DNA from 4 places in the Desulfotomaculum sp. genome. Region 4 is predicted to be linked to each of the others. Evidence: riboswitches for the same ligand, from Rfam matches in the RefSeq annotation. Region 4 holds a riboswitch; each other region holds the start of a gene.

The links. A riboswitch is a leader RNA that binds a small molecule or an ion and turns the genes downstream of it on or off. The one in region 4 is predicted to bind thiamine pyrophosphate.
Region 1: it holds a riboswitch for thiamine pyrophosphate, as region 4 does, so the genes downstream of both, AC1U9Z_RS06425 (thiamine-binding protein) here and thiD (bifunctional hydroxymethylpyrimidine kinase/phosphomethylpyrimidine kinase) in region 4, are expected to answer to the same signal.
Region 2: it holds a riboswitch for thiamine pyrophosphate, as region 4 does, so the genes downstream of both, AC1U9Z_RS06610 (HAD-IIA family hydrolase) here and thiD (bifunctional hydroxymethylpyrimidine kinase/phosphomethylpyrimidine kinase) in region 4, are expected to answer to the same signal.
Region 3: it holds a riboswitch for thiamine pyrophosphate, as region 4 does, so the genes downstream of both, thiC (phosphomethylpyrimidine synthase ThiC) here and thiD (bifunctional hydroxymethylpyrimidine kinase/phosphomethylpyrimidine kinase) in region 4, are expected to answer to the same signal.

Annotation. Positions count from the first base shown of each region.
Region 1 covers NZ_CEVWQM010000008.1:19,805-24,001, reverse strand. Annotated here, with positions in the region: gene AC1U9Z_RS06440 (quaternary amine ABC transporter ATP-binding protein) at 1-247, shown strand, start outside; gene AC1U9Z_RS06435 (ABC transporter permease) at 228-1,064, shown strand; gene AC1U9Z_RS06430 (glycine betaine ABC transporter substrate-binding protein) at 1,077-1,967, shown strand; TPP riboswitch at 2,155-2,263, shown strand; gene AC1U9Z_RS06425 (thiamine-binding protein) at 2,413-2,703, shown strand; gene AC1U9Z_RS06420 (ABC transporter permease) at 2,678-3,466, shown strand; gene AC1U9Z_RS06415 (ABC transporter substrate-binding protein) at 3,552-4,197, shown strand, end outside.
Region 2 covers NZ_CEVWQM010000008.1:57,674-61,870, forward strand. Annotated here, with positions in the region: gene AC1U9Z_RS06590 (NADP-dependent isocitrate dehydrogenase) at 1-41, opposite strand, end outside; gene AC1U9Z_RS06595 (YbaK/EbsC family protein) at 162-620, opposite strand; gene AC1U9Z_RS06600 (secondary thiamine-phosphate synthase enzyme YjbQ) at 773-1,174, opposite strand; gene AC1U9Z_RS06605 (2'-5' RNA ligase family protein) at 1,300-1,836, opposite strand; TPP riboswitch at 2,095-2,192, shown strand; gene AC1U9Z_RS06610 (HAD-IIA family hydrolase) at 2,307-3,572, shown strand; gene AC1U9Z_RS06615 (GyrI-like domain-containing protein) at 3,709-4,167, opposite strand.
Region 3 covers NZ_CEVWQM010000008.1:83,393-87,589, reverse strand. Annotated here, with positions in the region: tRNA gene AC1U9Z_RS06760 (tRNA-Lys) at 128-203, shown strand; tRNA gene AC1U9Z_RS06755 (tRNA-Glu) at 315-390, shown strand; tRNA gene AC1U9Z_RS06750 (tRNA-Lys) at 400-475, shown strand; tRNA gene AC1U9Z_RS06745 (tRNA-Glu) at 584-659, shown strand; tRNA gene AC1U9Z_RS06740 (tRNA-Gly) at 763-837, shown strand; gene AC1U9Z_RS06735 (hypothetical protein) at 1,288-1,383, opposite strand; TPP riboswitch at 1,631-1,730, shown strand; gene thiC (phosphomethylpyrimidine synthase ThiC) at 1,831-3,132, shown strand; gene scfA (six-cysteine ranthipeptide SCIFF) at 3,271-3,414, shown strand; gene scfB (thioether cross-link-forming SCIFF peptide maturase) at 3,632-4,197, shown strand, end outside.
Region 4 covers NZ_CEVWQM010000003.1:60,491-64,687, forward strand. Annotated here, with positions in the region: gene AC1U9Z_RS02355 (HAD family hydrolase) at 1-107, opposite strand, end outside; gene thiE (thiamine phosphate synthase) at 118-741, opposite strand; gene thiM (hydroxyethylthiazole kinase) at 731-1,546, opposite strand; gene thiD (bifunctional hydroxymethylpyrimidine kinase/phosphomethylpyrimidine kinase) at 1,589-2,386, opposite strand; TPP riboswitch at 2,492-2,590, opposite strand; gene ftsY (signal recognition particle-docking protein FtsY) at 2,724-3,656, opposite strand; gene smc (chromosome segregation protein SMC) at 3,755-4,197, opposite strand, start outside.

The DNA.
Region 1 (4,197 bases), on a different contig from region 4:
AACCTTAGAACAGGCTATGCAAAAAGAAGTGCCGATCGTTTCGCCGGAGAATCGCTTGAACGAACTATTTGACCTAATTGCCTTTACCCCTATACCACTTGCGGTGGTAAATGAACAACACCGTTTACTAGGCGTGATTGTGAGAGGAGCAGTATTAGGCGGTCTTGCGGGTAAGGTAAACCAAGCTGCTGACAATGAATTAGAGGTCAAGGAAGGGGTTGTGCGGTTTGGCAAACTTATTTCCTAAGATACCTGTTGACAAGTGGATAGAAAAATTTGTGGGCTATTTGGATGATCACCTAGGAGGTTTTTTCGACCTGATTTCCACAGTAATAAGTGGTTGGGTTGATTTTTTTGCTTTTATTTTTACAGTCATTCCTGCCTGGGCTTTAATTATTGGTTTAACACTATTGGCTTGGAAATTCAGCAAGAAATCTATCGCACTCTTTACACTGCTGGGATTGTTTTTGGTGCATAACCTAGGTTATTGGGAAAACACCATGATAACCTTGGCTTTGGTTCTGACAGCGGCACTGATATCGGTTATTATCGGTATTCCCACTGGCATTTTATGTGCCGGAAAGGACACAGTGAGGGATGTGGTCATGCCTACCCTCGATTTTATGCAGACCATGCCTGCCTTTGTTTACCTGATTCCAGCTATCTTTTTCTTCGGTTTAGGAAAAGTACCGGGAGTCATTGCATCGGTGATTTTTGCCATGCCACCCACCATCCGTTTGACGAACCTGGGTATCCGGCAGGTACCCAAAGAATTGGTGGAGGCAGCGGATGCCTTTGGGTCTACGCCCATGCAAAAACTGTTAAAGGTACAGCTTCCGTTGGCCAAGCCTACAATAATGGCAGGCATTAATCAGTGTATCATGTTGGCTTTGTCTATGGTGGTTATTGCTTCAATGATTGGGGCCAAGGGACTGGGCGCCGATGTCTATCGGGCGGTAACTCAAATTAAGATTGGGGCAGGTTTCGAAGCTGGTTTAGCCATTGTCATTCTTGCTATTATCCTTGATAGAATGACGCAAAATATTGGCCGAAAACAAATATAAGGAGGAACGGATTTGAAGAGAAAAGGATGGGTTTTACTAGTAGTTGGTTTAATGATCTCATTACTGATGGTAGGCTGTGGCGGTACAAATACGGAAACCAAACAGTCGGGAAGTGTAGGAGAGCAAGTAGATTACAAAATTATCGGCATTGACCCAGGGGCAGGGATAATGAAGGCCACGGAAAAGGCATTGCAGGAATATGAACTAAAGGATTGGGAACTTGTGGAGGGTTCTGGCGCAGCTATGACAGCGGCCTTAACGAAGGCCTATGAGAAGAAAGAACCCATTATTATAACTGGTTGGACACCCCACTGGAAATTTGCCAAATATGACCTCAAATACCTGGAAGACCCCAAAAAGATCTATGGGGATGATGAGTTTATTCATTCTATCGTTCGCACTGGATTTAAAGAGGATCATCCCAGTGCCTACCAGTTATTAGACAAATTCAATTGGCTGCCAGAGGACATGGCAACAGTGATGGTGGCTGTCATGGAAGGCCAGCCTGAGCAAGAAGCAGCTGCTGAATGGATGAAAAACAATGAAGAAAAAGTAAACCAATGGCTGGAGGGAATCGAGCCGGTACAAGGGGACAAAATAAACCTAGCCTACGTTGCTTGGGACTCTGAGATTGCCAGTGCCAATGTTGTGGCCATTGCCTTGGAAAAACTCGGCTATGATGTGGAACTAAGTCAAGTGGAAGCTGGTCCCATGTGGGCTGGATTAGCTTCCGGTGATGCAGACGCCATTGTTGCCGCTTGGCTACCCGCTACCCACGCCGATTACTACAATGAATTCGAAGGCCAATTTGAAGACCTGGGGCCTAATATGGAAGGAACAAGAATCGGATTGGTTGTTCCGTCTTATATGGATGTTAATTCAATAGAAGACCTAAATAAGTAGTATTTTTAGCCATCAGTCGTCAGCTTTTTGTGCATGTCTTTCTTAAGGGTTTTAGCTCATGGCCTAGGGCCATAAAGACCCCAAAGTAAAGCGTGCAAAAAAGCGGAAGGCTGATGGCTATTATCTGACCTATCATCTATCAAGTCCATTTACAAATCAAGATAATACTGATATAGTAAAACACAAGTAAATATGCTCGGGGAGCTGGGGGTGACTGGCTGAGAGGGTACAGAGGTATCGACCCGTTAAACCTGATCTGGGTAATGCCAGCGGAGGGACAGGAACTATTCTTATGCGCATGAAAGCTACCCTTCCGGGGTAGCTTATTTTATTTGGCATATCGGAAAGTATAAAAATTTCCGATATGTATAAGAGAAAAATTGGCTTCCGCTTTGGCGCAAGCCAATTTTTTCTAATAAGAATATTTAGTCAAGGAGGTAAAAACATGCCCATTGTAAATTTAGGATTCCAGGTAATTCCCCAAACCAAAGGCGATAACAGTTATGAAATTGTTGATAAGGCCATTGAGGTTGTGCAGCAAGCCGGGGTTAAATATGAAGTTGGTCCGATGGAAACCGTAATGGAAGGGGAAATGGATAAACTGATTGAGCTTGTTAAAAGGGCACAGGAAGCTTGCATAACCGCGGGGGCCTCGGAAGTGATGACCTACATAAAGATTCACTATCGTCCCGAAGGAGTAGTAACCATTGATGAGAAGATCGCTAAATACCGATAAAAGGGACTTCGCCGCCATTTTTTTGCCTGGGTTTACCCTGCTGTCCCTGTTGGTCCTGTGGGAAATTGCAGTACACCTTAGCCAAGTAAAGCCGTGGATTTTACCCGGTCCAAGTCAAATTATAGGAGCTTTATGGCAGGCGAGGGAACTTCTTTGGCAGCACAGTATACAGACCATCTATGAGACAACTCTGGGTTTGGGCATAGCGGTTGTGATCGGTATTGCTCTGGCCACAGCCATTGAATGGTCTCAGTCCTTACGAAAGGCTATTTACCCGCTATTAATCGTCTCCCAGACCATTCCGATTATTGCAGTGGCACCGCTGTTAATTATCTGGTTTGGATATGGTTTGCTGCCCAAAGTGCTTGTGGTGGCCTTGGTCTGCTTCTTTCCCATCACCATTAATTTGGCCGATGGCTATCGGCTGGTAGACCGGGAGATGATTCGCCTATTATCCGCCATGGGGGCAGGCCCAGGGAGGATTTTTACCATGGTCAAGCTCCCCGCGGCACTACCTTTCTTTTTTTCCGGACTGCGTATCGCTGGGACCTATAGTGTCATGGGGGCTGTAATTGGTGAATGGCTAGGGGCTACAAAGGGACTAGGGATTTTTATGACCCGCTCCTCCCAGTCCTATTTAACAGACCGCGTTTTTGCGGCCATTCTTGTCATTACCTGTCTTAGTTTAGCGATCTACCTAATCATCGAAGGAGTTGCCCGCTTAACCATGCCTTGGTATTACAGGAAAAAAGAAACCATTTAGCCGTGGTGCAAGAGTGATCCCTAAGGAAATCATGCCAAAAAGCGGATGGCTATATGCTATTTAGTTAAGGAAAGGAGAAATTGCTATGATTCGTAGAAACGGAAAGCTTATCTGCTTACTAGCCTGCCTGATGTTGTTATTTACTGGTTGCACGCAGGAGAAAAAGGCTGCACCGGAGCAGGGTAAGCAGGCAGAAATGAAAAAAGTAACCGTTATGCTAGACTGGTTTCCCAATACCAACCACACGGGTCTCTATGTAGCCAAGGACAAAGGTTATTTTAAGGAAAGGGGTCTGGCAGTAGAAATTATTCAGCCTGGCGAGGGCAGTACGACGGATCAACTGGTGGCTGCCGGAAAGGCGGATTTTGGGGTCAGCTACCAAGAAAGTGTGACCCAGGCTAGGTCAACTGGTATTCCATTGGTGTCTTTAGCCGCAGTGATTCAACACAACACCTCGGCCTTTGCTTCATTAAAAGAAGCCCAAATATCATCCCCTCAGGATTTTGTGGGTAAACGCTATGGTGGTTGGGGTTCCCCGATGGAAGAGGCGGTGCTTAAAGCTGTCATGGAAAAGGCGGGGGTTGCATCGGATAAGGTACAAAACGTTACCCTGGGTGCCACGGATTTCTTTAATTCCATTGGACGGGATGCGGATTTTGAATGGATTTATTATGGTTGGGATGGTATAGAAGCAAAAAGAAGAGGAATGGAATTAAACCTAATCATGCTTA
Region 2 (4,197 bases), on a different contig from region 4:
TCCATCTCCACCAACGGGACATTCATTTGAATTTTTTCCATGACTGCATCCCCCTAACCTTATTCTATGTCTAAGGTATTATACACCATCTATAACTATAAATGAACGGCTCCCAGGCATGCATGCATAATACATAGGGTCAGGCTTGCAGTATTGCACCACTAAGCCTGGGCCACATCCACCCACTTTGCTTCGGTAAGCTCTGCCAATTCATCAACTTTTATTTTTACCGCAGCATTTGTTGCCCCCGCCGCCGGAAAAACATGCTCATAGGCCCGGAGGGATTGATCCAAGTAAATGGGTAACGGCTGCTTTAGACCAAAGGGACAAACCCCGCCAACCGGATGCCCTGTTACTGCTAACACTTCATCAATCTCCGGCATTTTGGCTTTGGCTTGGAAAGCATCCTTAAATTTCCGGTTATCCAACCGCTTGTCCCCAGCCATCAGCACCATCATGAAATCATCCTTAACCTTGAAAAGTAATGACTTGGCAATCTCACCCGGGGTTACCCCTAAAGAAGCCGCAGCCTTGGCCACGGTACTGGTATCCTCAAAGGTGAGTATTTCCACGCCTCCTCCTCTCTGCTGAAAAAACTCCACCACAGCTTGTACAGACATAGTCACTTCAACTCCCGTTTTATTCCTTTAAACTACTATACTAGCAAGGTCTAACTGCGTCAATTTTTGCCGGAATTTACTGGCCTTCTTTTAAAAAAACCAGAAAGGGGTCCGGCCTGCCGTGCTGCGAGCCTGACCCCAAATGCCTTCGGTTAATCCCTTTGTACCTTTACATAAAAGGTCCGCCTCCTAGGGCCATCAAACTCACAGAAATAAATCCCTTGCCAGGTCCCCAACAGGAGCTGTCCATCTGCCACCGGAATTGTTTGGGAGGCCCCCAGGGTACTTGCCTTTAAGTGGGCAGCCGAATTCCCTTCGGCGTGACGGTATTGAGGATGCTCCCAAGGGTAGACCTCAGCCAATCGCAGCAACAGATCCCTTACTACATCCGGATCGGCATTTTCGTTAATGGTGATACCAGCTGTCGTATGGGGACAGTAGACCGTCACAACCCCATCCCTAATCTTTTCTTGCTGGATCACTGCTTTAACTTGATTGGTAATATCAATCATTTGGTCACGACTGACGGATTGCGTATGAATTTTATGAAGCATAAAAACATCCCCCTTACGCCACTATTTACCAGGCCGTTTACCGGTTAAAGGCTTTTATATTTCTGTACACTATAATAAGGACTTAATTAAAACAGGGGAAAAATAAGATTAAAAATAATTCTGCCCTACTTTTCCCGTAAATCGATTTGAAACAAATAATTAATCGGATCTAATGATACGATACCGATGGATTGAATCGAAACATCAATGGGGCGAAAAATCTTTAGGATTTGCTCAAGTACACTTGGTATGTGCTCCGTAGGAGTTTCCAGCGAGAGCGTGCAGTGGGGATACCAAGACTGAGGCTTATAATAATCCCACCCTTGCTCTTCAAACTCCTTAAACAACTGGTGAAAATGCCGGTGTATTTGAAATAAACGGTCTGTTAGGTTCGGTGTTAAAAAAATAGCCCCTTTATTATGAGGAAAAATACCAATCTGAAGCAGCTTTAAATCAAAGGAATAAACACTGCTACTAAGGGTCTCCAATCGCTTTTTGGCTACTTCCAAATCGAGATCATCATAGATAGCCAATGTAATGTGGGGTCTGCCGTTGGCGCAAGTGAGACACTTGCCCTTTTCCAACCTTTCCAAACTCCTCCAAATACTCGTTATATAAGTCTCCGCTTCCTTATTAAAGTATAGATTTATGGCGTATGTCATTCATTACCTCCGGTTGATCATTGCTTTCTCTTTAATTTCTTGAAAGGACTATGCTTTCTCCTTCTAGGTATAAAAAAATACGCCCACACTTACGATATTTTAACCATTACGGTGGTACGGCTCATCCTATTAAAGATAGCGGCGAATTTATTAATATAGTAGCATCCGCTCCATCTGGGAAATGGCTGCGGACCCCATCACATCCATAATTTGTCTTTACAAACAATTGATCTATGAATTACAATTTACATAGCATAAATACTTGGCTAGGGGTGCCGAACGGCTGAGAGGAGATAACTCCAACCCTCGAACCTGATGTGGCTAATACCACCGTAGGGAAGCTTACCGTTTTCAGTTGAGAAGCTTACTTTCGGTAAGCTTCTTTTTTGAGCTTTGCCCGCACAAGCTTAGTTAAGCCCCTACTATTCTGATAGGAAGGGGAAAACGAATGATTTATACTACCCAAATGGATGCTGCTAAAAAAGGAGGGGATTTCCCTGTTAGCAGAAAAATTTGATGTTTTCTTATTTGATTTGGATGGCGTTATCTATATCGGCGGTAAACTGCTCCCCGGTGTAAAGGAAACCCTGGTACAACTGCGCAAGCTAAATAAACGTATCTATTTCTTAACCAATGACCCGATCCCCACACGACAGCAATTCGTCGAACGATTACAAAGTCTTGGTCTAGAAGTTCACTTGGACGAGGTAATTTCCAGCGGTTGGACCACAGCCAAAAATCTCAGCTTAATGAATATACGTTCTGTCTATGTATTGGGAAGTGAAGGTCTAAAAACGGAGATCCGGCAGTTTGGAATAGAGTTGGTGGAAAATGGTCCCTGCCAAGCTGTGGTTGTGGGGCATGATGATCAACTTTCCTTCGGTCATATAAGCCAAGCCATTCGGTTGATTAACCTGGGTGCCAACTTTATTGCCACCAACGTCGACGCAACCTTTCCCGGCCCCGAAGGCCCTTGCCCAGGAACCGGTGCCATCGTTCGTGCCATTCAGACCTCCTCTGGTAAACGTCCGGTCGTCATTGGGAAGCCCTATCCCCCAATGTTTCGCACAGTCCTTGATCATCTAGATCCCAAGCTAGGGGTGGCCATGGTAGGGGACAATCCCTATACCGATATCCTAGGGGCTCACCAGCAGGGAATCACGGCGATTTTCTGCTCGGACAAGGCCATCGCTTTCCCTTCCCCTAAGGATTTCCGCCTTCCGGATGCCAGAATCTCAAACCTCAGAGGAATTTTTAACCCTACAATAACGGCTCGTCCCTGGGACAAGCCCACCTATGCCTGGCCAGAAACCGTTGAACCTGCTGTGGCAGCCGTGATTTTTGACGAGACTGACAGGATTCTTTTAATTAAAAGAATGGACTTTAATGTGTGGGGCTTGCCCATCGGACACATCGAACCCGGCGAGACCGTGCAGGAAGCTATTATCCGGGAAGTCAACGAAGAAACCGGCCTACAGGTAACAGTGAGCCGGTTCATCGGAGTTTACTCAGACCCACGGTTCCTCGTGGTGTCTCATCCTTCGGGTAAGGTAAGTCATTACATTACATCCTGTATGGAATGCAAGATCGTTGGGGGGCATTTGAGAGCAGACGGTGTGGAGACTGCGGAGGTTGCCTTCTTTAAGCTGGATAACCTACCGACCAACTGCCTATCCCTACACGGTGAATGGCTAAGGGATTTACTGGGTCGGAACAACACCGTGGCGATAAGATAATGTGGTCCCTATTATGATAGAGGGGTAGAAATTCAACTGTTAAAAACAAAAGGACCGAACAGTTCGATTTTCACTGCTGCCGGTCTTTTTGTAACAAATCATGCTAATTCTTTACCTCTCCTTTAAGGTATTGTTCTTATTTAAGGGGAAACACAATTTTTGTTAAAAGTTCGCTTTCGGGCACATCCATCGGAGAATTATAGTAAAACTCGTAAGCCACTCCCGTGGGTGTATAACCATTTTCATCGATCCACTGCATCATTGCGTTATAAACTGGCTCCGTTTGATCGTATGGGCCCTTATAAAGACAGGATACCCTCTTCCCTGCCGGGATTTCATTTGGCTTAATTTCACCTTGCCCTGCAAGGGGTTTTGCAACCGGGAAGCCCATCTCCACATCAAGATCTTGCATATCCATGTTGTAATACCCTGCAAAGGGCGCGTCTAACGGTTTCTCCCCTACTTCGGACAAATATTGAAAGATCGCCTGATATGCTTTGCCTAACTCCTGTGGCAGGTTCCCAACAGCAGTCCTTGTACGCATAGAAAGTACCGGTTGGGCCGGTTGCTCCGTTAATTCAAATTTGTAATTCATAAAATTGCCCCCTTTAGCTTTTTGTAGATT
Region 3 (4,197 bases), on a different contig from region 4:
AGACTTTAAACAAATCCTAACAACTATGTTAATAAATTAAGGACAAGTTTTAAAATTAAAATTGTTGACATATGGGGGATTTATGCTGTAATATATCACATGTGAGGTTTGCCGCAGCAAAATATAGGATCCATTAGCTCAGTTGGTAGAGCACCTGACTTTTAATCAGGGTGTCCCGCGTTCGAGTCGCGGATGGATCACCATAATGAGAAGTTAGAAGTGAGAGGTTGGAAGTGGGAAACAAAATATTGGATTACAATCTCCAAGGATATAGAGTTTCTCACCTCCAACCTCTCATCTCTCACCTCTAAATTGGCCCCTTGGTCAAGTGGTCTAAGACACCGCCCTTTCACGGCGGTAACACGGGTTCGAATCCCGTAGGGGTCACCACAATAATAGGATCCATTAGCTCAGTTGGTAGAGCACCTGACTTTTAATCAGGGTGTCCCGCGTTCGAGTCGCGGATGGATCACCAGCTGAGAAGCGAGAAGTGAGAGGTTGGAAGTGGGAAAAAAGCATCGGAACGGTGCAATTCTCGGGCATATTTTCTCACCTCCAACTTCTCACCTCTCACATCTCAAACGGCCCCTTGGTCAAGTGGTCTAAGACACCGCCCTTTCACGGCGGTAACACGGGTTCGAATCCCGTAGGGGTCACCACATTTATAAAATCTAAGGCTGATGCCTTTAAGTTAGGACTTGGCTAAGCCAGGTTTTTCTAATGTTTACAGGCTTTTGTTAATTGGATATACTTATAACATAGGCGGATGTAGCTCAATGGTAGAGCATCAGCTTCCCAAGCTGAGGGTTGCGAGTTCGAGTCTCGTCATCCGCTCCAGTAAAATTAAGGCCTCCGAGGATTTACTTAATCCTTTGGAGGCCTTTTTGGTGTCCATTTGGTGCCCGACCACCTTCAGTGCACCATTGGTGCCCAACTTAGCATGACCTAGAAGTTCCTGAATTACCTTCATGTCTTCCCCTAATATCGGCAATCTACTAGCAAAGGTATACTTAATGAATAGATTTAACGCAAAAAACAACAACAGCAGATAATGATTATAAAGAAGATGAAGAAGAAGAATAAACAACAGCAGATGGGTAAAAAACCACCAGCGCCAAGAGCGCTAAAATCCAATGCCATGATATCAACTCCTTTTTACCAATTTATTCAACCAACCTGATTTTGACACAAAATATTCCAGAGATATTGCAAATTGGTGGGTTCGTTAAGGCTTATAGGTATTCGTCTAAGTCAACACGAACAATACTCACAAAACCGTTTTCATATTCATCGGCAACTGAAATTAATATCCGAGGCTTTAGGAAATTGGCGATTGTTTTCTACGGAATATAGCAGCCAGCCGGAAGCGGCATCAATGGCCATATCAACAGCCTCTGACAGGGTGTCTCCTTCAGTAACATAACCAGGTAGGTCAGGGCTACAGTATAACCACCTTCTTCACAAGGGTAAAAGCAAGCGGGATAAATTAATTTCAAGAGAGATCGGGCCGCCAACTATGAAGGGTGGGAGTAAGAGCAACCGCAAGAAGTCACCTAAAAATGATAATCGATATAAATGTTCGAAGGACTGAAAGATTGTCTTTACAATTAATCAATAGGTAATTACAATAAATACATGCTAGGGGTGCCTAAGTGGCTGAGAGGAGACCCACTCCAACCCTCGAACCTGATGTGGCTAATACCACCGTAGGGAAGCTTTTAGGTGTTTATTTGAGAAGCTTACTTTCGGGTAAGCTTCTTTTTTTGACTAGAAGCATCATCACGAGCTTGGTTAAGCCCTAAAATGCAAGGAGAGAAAGGAAATGAGAAAATGATTTATTCTACCCAAATGGATGCTGCCAAAAAAGGTTTAATTACAAATCAAATGCGGGCCGTAGCCCAAAAAGAAAATGTGGAGCCGGAAACCTTACGTTCACTTGTGGCTGCTGGCAAGGTCGTTATTCCTGCTAACAAAAATCACACAAATCTTGATTGCGAAGGGGTTGGCCAGGGTCTAAGCACCAAAATTAATGTCAATCTGGGTGTTTCAAAAGATTGTTATGATATTGATCTGGAATTGGAGAAGGCCAGAAGAGCGATAGAGTTAAAAGCTAATGCTATTATGGATTTAAGCTGTTATGGGAAGACACAGGAGTTTAGGCAGAAACTCATTGAGTTGTCGCCTGTTATGATTGGTACAGTACCAATGTATGATGCAGTGGGTATGCTGGATAAGGACTTAAAGGATATTACCGTAGATGAATTCTTTTCGGTTGTAGAAAAGCATGCCGAAGATGGTGTGGATTTCATGACGATTCATTGCGGAATGAATAAGGCAACTGCTGAAAGAGTGAAAAGAAATAAAAGACTAACCAATATTGTTTCCCGTGGTGGATCACTGCTTTTTGCTTGGATGGAACTTAACAATCAAGAGAACCCTTTCTACGAATATTATGACCGACTACTTGATATTTGCGAAAAATACGACATAACTTTAAGTTTAGGGGATGCCTGCCGCCCTGGATCCCTAAAGGACTCAACGGATCCTGCACAAATCGAAGAATTAATTACCCTTGGTGAGTTAACGAAACGAGCCTGGGCCAGAAACGTGCAGGTTATGATAGAGGGTCCGGGACATATGGCATTAAACGAAATTGCCGCTAACGTTTTATTAGAGAAAAAACTGTGCCATGGTGCACCCTTCTATGTTCTAGGGCCCATTGTAACCGACATTGCACCAGGCTATGACCATATTACCAGTGCCATTGGCGGGGCAATAGCTGCTGCCAATGGTGCAGATTTCCTGTGCTTTGTTACTCCTGCCGAACATCTTCGCCTGCCAAATTTGGACGATATGAAAGAAGGTATTGTTGCAGCACGGATTGCGGCACATGCCGCAGATATTGCCAAAGGAATCCCCAATGCACGCAAGTGGGACAATGCAATGAGTGCGGCTCGAGCTGACGTTGATTTTACCCGGATGATTTCCTTAGCCATCGACCCGGCTAAAGCCAGAAAATACAGGGAAGAATCCAAACCTGAGTGTGAGGATACCTGTACCATGTGTGGGAAAATGTGTCCTATGAAAAATATGAAGAAAATATTAAATGGTGATGATATAAGCGTTATATAATGACTCGTCCGGCTTCAATTAGAACGGTCAAATTTTCTTTGGCCGTTGCCTAGGGGTTCCCTACTTAACACCAAGTTTTTCTTGCCTTGGACAATCTAGGTGCCTTATAATTGAATGCGGAAAGGGGATGAGAGACTTATGAAACACATTAAGACCTTAAATAAGAACTCTTTAAAAGCAACTCTAAAAACCGGCGGTTGCGGAGAATGTGCTACTTCTTGCCAATCTGCTTGCAAAACCTCTTGCACGGTAGGCAACCAAGTATGTGCTAAGCAGGCCTAAACATTCAGAGGGATACCGCAAAAAACAACCTTGTCTCCTTGGGATCCTTTTCCCTCTGGGGATAAGGTAATTTTTTTCACTATCTGAATATAAGATTTTAAGGATGGTCGTATAAGAAAAGCGGAGACTCGCGCGATAGGCTCTTGCCTGTGACTTTTAGGGTATGGCGCACCCTTAAGGGCATAAACAAGCCAAGCTTTTCTAAGGAGGATTTTTTATGATACATAAGTTTGAATTTGATGGTGTACAGATCGTATTGGATGTGCACAGCGGTTCTGTGCATGTAGTAGATCAACTGGTTTGGGATACCCTCGGGGATTACCAACTGCTTTCAGAGGAAGAAATTAAACAAAGGTTTTCAGATAGATATACACTTGGCGAAATTGAACAAGCGCTGGGGGAAATAAAGTCGCTGGTGGAGGAAGGTCTTTTATTTAGTACAGACCCCCATCAGGAAGGTTATCAGCCGAGGAGAGATGGTGTTGTTAAAGCCCTTTGCCTTCATGCCGCCCATGATTGCAACTTGCGCTGTAAATATTGCTTTGCCGGTGAAGGCAAATTTGGTGGTCCAACTGGCTTGTTATCGGAGGAGACTGGTCGTGCGGCCATTGATTTTCTTATTCAACAATCGGCAAATCGTAAACACATTGAGATAGATTTTTTTGGCGGGGAGCCTTTGTTAAACTTTAAAGTAATTAAGAAACTGGTTTCTTATGGCAGAGAGCGGGCCAAAGAAGCAGGCAAAGAGCTTAAGTTTACCCTGACCACCAACGGTGTTTTATT
Region 4 (4,197 bases):
GACAACCCTCGTTTTGCTAAAAATTCAACATCAATATCTTCCCAAACACCCATGGAATCAAGGAGAGTGCCGTCAAGGTCAAATATAGCCGCTTGAAAATCAATCATTCCTTTTCTCCTATGAGGACAGATTTTTTAGCTCTCTTGCCGCAGCTTTTATGTCCTGTGCCGAAAGAATAGCGGAAACCACAGCCAAGCCATTTATTCCTGTACCAATAAATTTTGGTATGGTCGCTTTATTGATACCGCCAATCACAACAATTGGAATCGATACATCGCTGCGTATCTGTCCAAGCTCAGCCAGCGATACCAGGTGTGCATCTGTTTTTGTCTCTGTTGCAAACATGGCCCCCACGCCGAGATAATCTGCACCGTCAGCCTGTGCCTGTTTCGCTTCCTGCAAAGTGGCAGCAGATACACCAAGAATTTTATTCGGTCCGATGATTCGTCGGACTGTTGCTGCGGGAAGGTCGTTCTGTCCAACATGTACACCTGCGGCATCAACAGCAAGGGCAATATCCACTCGGTCATTGATGATCAGTGGGATATCATAGCGATCGGTTATGCCCTTTACCTTTTGGGCGATCTTAAAAAAGTCAAGGGAAGATACGGTCTTTTCCCTGAGTTGTACCAATGTGCAGCCGCCCAGGATGGCACTTTCCACTGCTTCCGCCAACGAAGGAGCGTTCATTCGTTCGCGGTCGGTTACTAAATAGAGGGAATAGTCCACATTATACTTCATGGTATTTCATCTTTTCTTCCAATATATTTGCGTCCATCTTGCTGATGGCATCCAGAATTCCGATATGGAAACTGCCGTTTCCAACCTGACCAGCCTTCTCATAAGCCAGTTCACCTGCAATACCCATGCAAAGCAATGCCGCAACGGTTCCTTCCAAGGCCTGATTCGGCATCGCTCCGCAAAAGGAGCCAATCAAGGACGAACACATGCAGCCTGTTCCCGTCACACCGGAAAGTGCGGGATGTCCATTGTGAATATGCATGGTCCTCTTTCCATCGGAAACCGTATCCACAGCACCTGTAATTGCCACTACACAGCCCAGTCTTTGCGCCAAATTCCGGGCAATTTCCGCAGTATCTCCGCCATCCTGTTCAGAGGCATCCACTCCTTTTGTATTGGCCGAAAGCCCTGCAATAAAGCGAACCTCCGAAAGATTGCCGCGCACCACGGCAACTTTTACTTCGTTAAGAATGCGCGCGGCAGCTTCGTTGCGCAGCTTAGATGCGCCGGCTCCTACGGGATCAAATACCACAGGGATGCCATTTTGGTTGGCGCTCTTTCCGGCAATCAGCATTGCCTCTATCGTTCGGCTATTGAGCGTTCCGATATTGAGTACCACGGCGGAAGCAATGGCGGCCATATCACCTGCTTCTTCAATGGCGTCAGCCATGATGGGCGATGCACCAATGGACAGCGTAATATTGGCACAGTCATTTACTGTAACATAATTGGTAATATGATGGACAAGTGGCCTTTGACTGCGCACAAGAGTAAGCAGTTGGGCCATTTCCCTTGTATTTGTCATTTTTATTTCCTCCTATCATTAACCATTTTGTTAATGTTGTGCTTAGCGCAAACCATTGCGATAAAGGTCATAGAAGTGATGGGTTGGGCCATTTCCCTTGCCAATCGGCAAGGAATGTTCAATGGCAGTTGTTACATACCGCTTGGCACGTTCCATTGCTTCAGGAACGGAAAGTCCAAGAGCAAGGTTGGACGCAATAGCGGAAGAAAAGGTACAACCCGTGCCATGTGTGTTTTTCGTGTTGATGCGATGTGTTTCATAACGATAAATACGTTCACCGTCATATAAGACATCGACTGCATTGCCAACAGCATGTCCGCCTTTGACAATAATATTTTTACAGCCCATTTCATGAATCCTCTTGGCAGCGGTCTCCATGTCCCCTATATTGCTAATTTCCATGCGTGAGATCTTTTCTGCTTCCGGAATATTGGGAGTGAGAAAATCCGCGCAGGGGATAATGACCCTGATTAGCGTGTTAACTGCATCGGGATTCATCAATGGATAGCCGTTTTTGGCATACATCACAGGATCAACCACAATATTATTCGGTTTGTAATGATGAAGCCTTTCTGCAACTGCCTCCATGCAGGACGGTGTAGAAAGCATACCGATTTTCACAGCATGTACTTCAATATCCTCGAACACGGCGTCAATTTGCTTTTTGATCATATCAGGCGTAACATCCTGTATGTCGATGACACGGCTTGTATTTTCTGCTACCACCGATACAATCACGCTCATGCCAAAAACCCCATGGGCAGAAAATGTTTTGAGATCAGCCTGTATGCCAGCACCGCCGCTGCAATCCGATCCCGCAATACTTAATACGTTTTTCAAATATAAATCCTCCTTGTATAAAATTGAATAATAACCCTTAAAATGAATTAGGTTATCTAAACAAAAATCGGGTGCCATCCAAATTTCGGAAAGCACCCAATTACATAGTATAACGGATTTGCCTCCCTACGCTGGTCTTAACCAACAGGTTCAAAGGGTCAGGTTTTACCTTCTCAACTCCGAAGAGTCCCCCCGCAAAAAGTAGTATGATTCTTTTATCATTTATTACTTTGCTTCAACGTAACGTCATAATTATTGATAATTATTGTATAATAATCAATTGAATATGTCACTCAAAACTTTCGTTTTCGTCGCCAGACGTTTTAAAAATAATTTGTTATGATTCGTCTTCCTTCGATTTTCCGTATAGGGCATCGATAAAATCCTTCGGGTTAAAGGGACGCAAATCGTCCATGCGTTCGCCAATGCCAATGAGCTTAACTGGAATGGCCATTTCTGTTACGATGGAGGTTACCACCCCACCCTTCGCTGTACCATCTAATTTGGTTAAAGCAATACCGGTTACATTCACCGCTTCGCTAAAAACTTTAACTTGACTGAGGGCATTTTGGCCCGTGGTGGCATCCAGCACCAACAGTACCTCATGGGGCGCCCCGGGCATTTCCCGTGAAGTTATTTTGTGAACCTTTCTTAATTCCTCCATCAAGTTGCTTTTATTATGTAAACGACCAGCGGTATCAATTAAAAGAATATCTGCTTTACGGGAACGGGCAGCATGCACAGCATCATAGGCCACAGCCCCTGGATCGGAACCCTCCTGATGCTTGATCAGTTCCACCCCTACTCTTTCAGCCCATATCTCAAGTTGGTCAATGGCTGCGGCCCGGAAGGTATCTCCCGCTGCCAGCATGACCTTTTTACCCTGTTCCTTGTAATTATGGGCCATTTTCCCAATGGTAGTGGTTTTGCCTACACCATTTACCCCCACCACCATGATCACCGTGGGGCCGTCCTCACTTAGCTTAATGGGGGTCATTTTCTCACCCATTAAATATGCCAATTCCTCCTGGAATATATCTTTTAGGCGAGAAGCCTCCTGAACATTTCTGGCCTTGACACCTTTACGCACTCGTTCTACCAGCATCATGGCTGTATTGACCCCGACATCGGCCTGGATCAAAACCTCTTCTAACTCTTCATATAAATCTTCATCGATACCCTTACGACCAGTAACCACCTGATCAATTTTTTCAATAAAGCTATGGCGGGTTTTGCTTAAGCTTTCTTTTAGCCTGTTAAAAAAGCCCACTGTTAAACCTCCAGTTCAAACCTCAATATTTTGGCCAGGGCCTGTCCCTACTATAATGCCTGCTATCGAACCATGTCAACCTTACCCAGGTCCGTGTATTAGGCTAACTTCTTCTTTCCCTTGGCCTCATCCAAGGACATGGAAAGTAATTTAGTCACTCCCGTTTCGTCCATTGTTACGCCATAAAGAGCATCTGCTTTTTCCATTGTCCCTTTACGGTGGCTAATCACAATAAATTGAACTTCATCCGAGGTACGGCAGAGGTACTCAGCAAACCGATGTACATTGGCTTCATCCAAAGATGCTTCTATCTCATCCAGCACACAAAAGGGACTGGGTTTAAACTTTAATATGGCAAAAAGCAAAGCGATGGCTGTTAAAGCCCTCTCTCCTCCGGATAGCAAGGATAGGCTTTGGTTCTTTTTGCCAGGCGGCTGGGCAGTAATTTCGATGCCACAGGATAGCGTATCCCCTTCGGTAAGATTCATGCTGGCACCACCACCGCCGAATAATTGCTCAAATATCCGTGCAAAATTTTGAT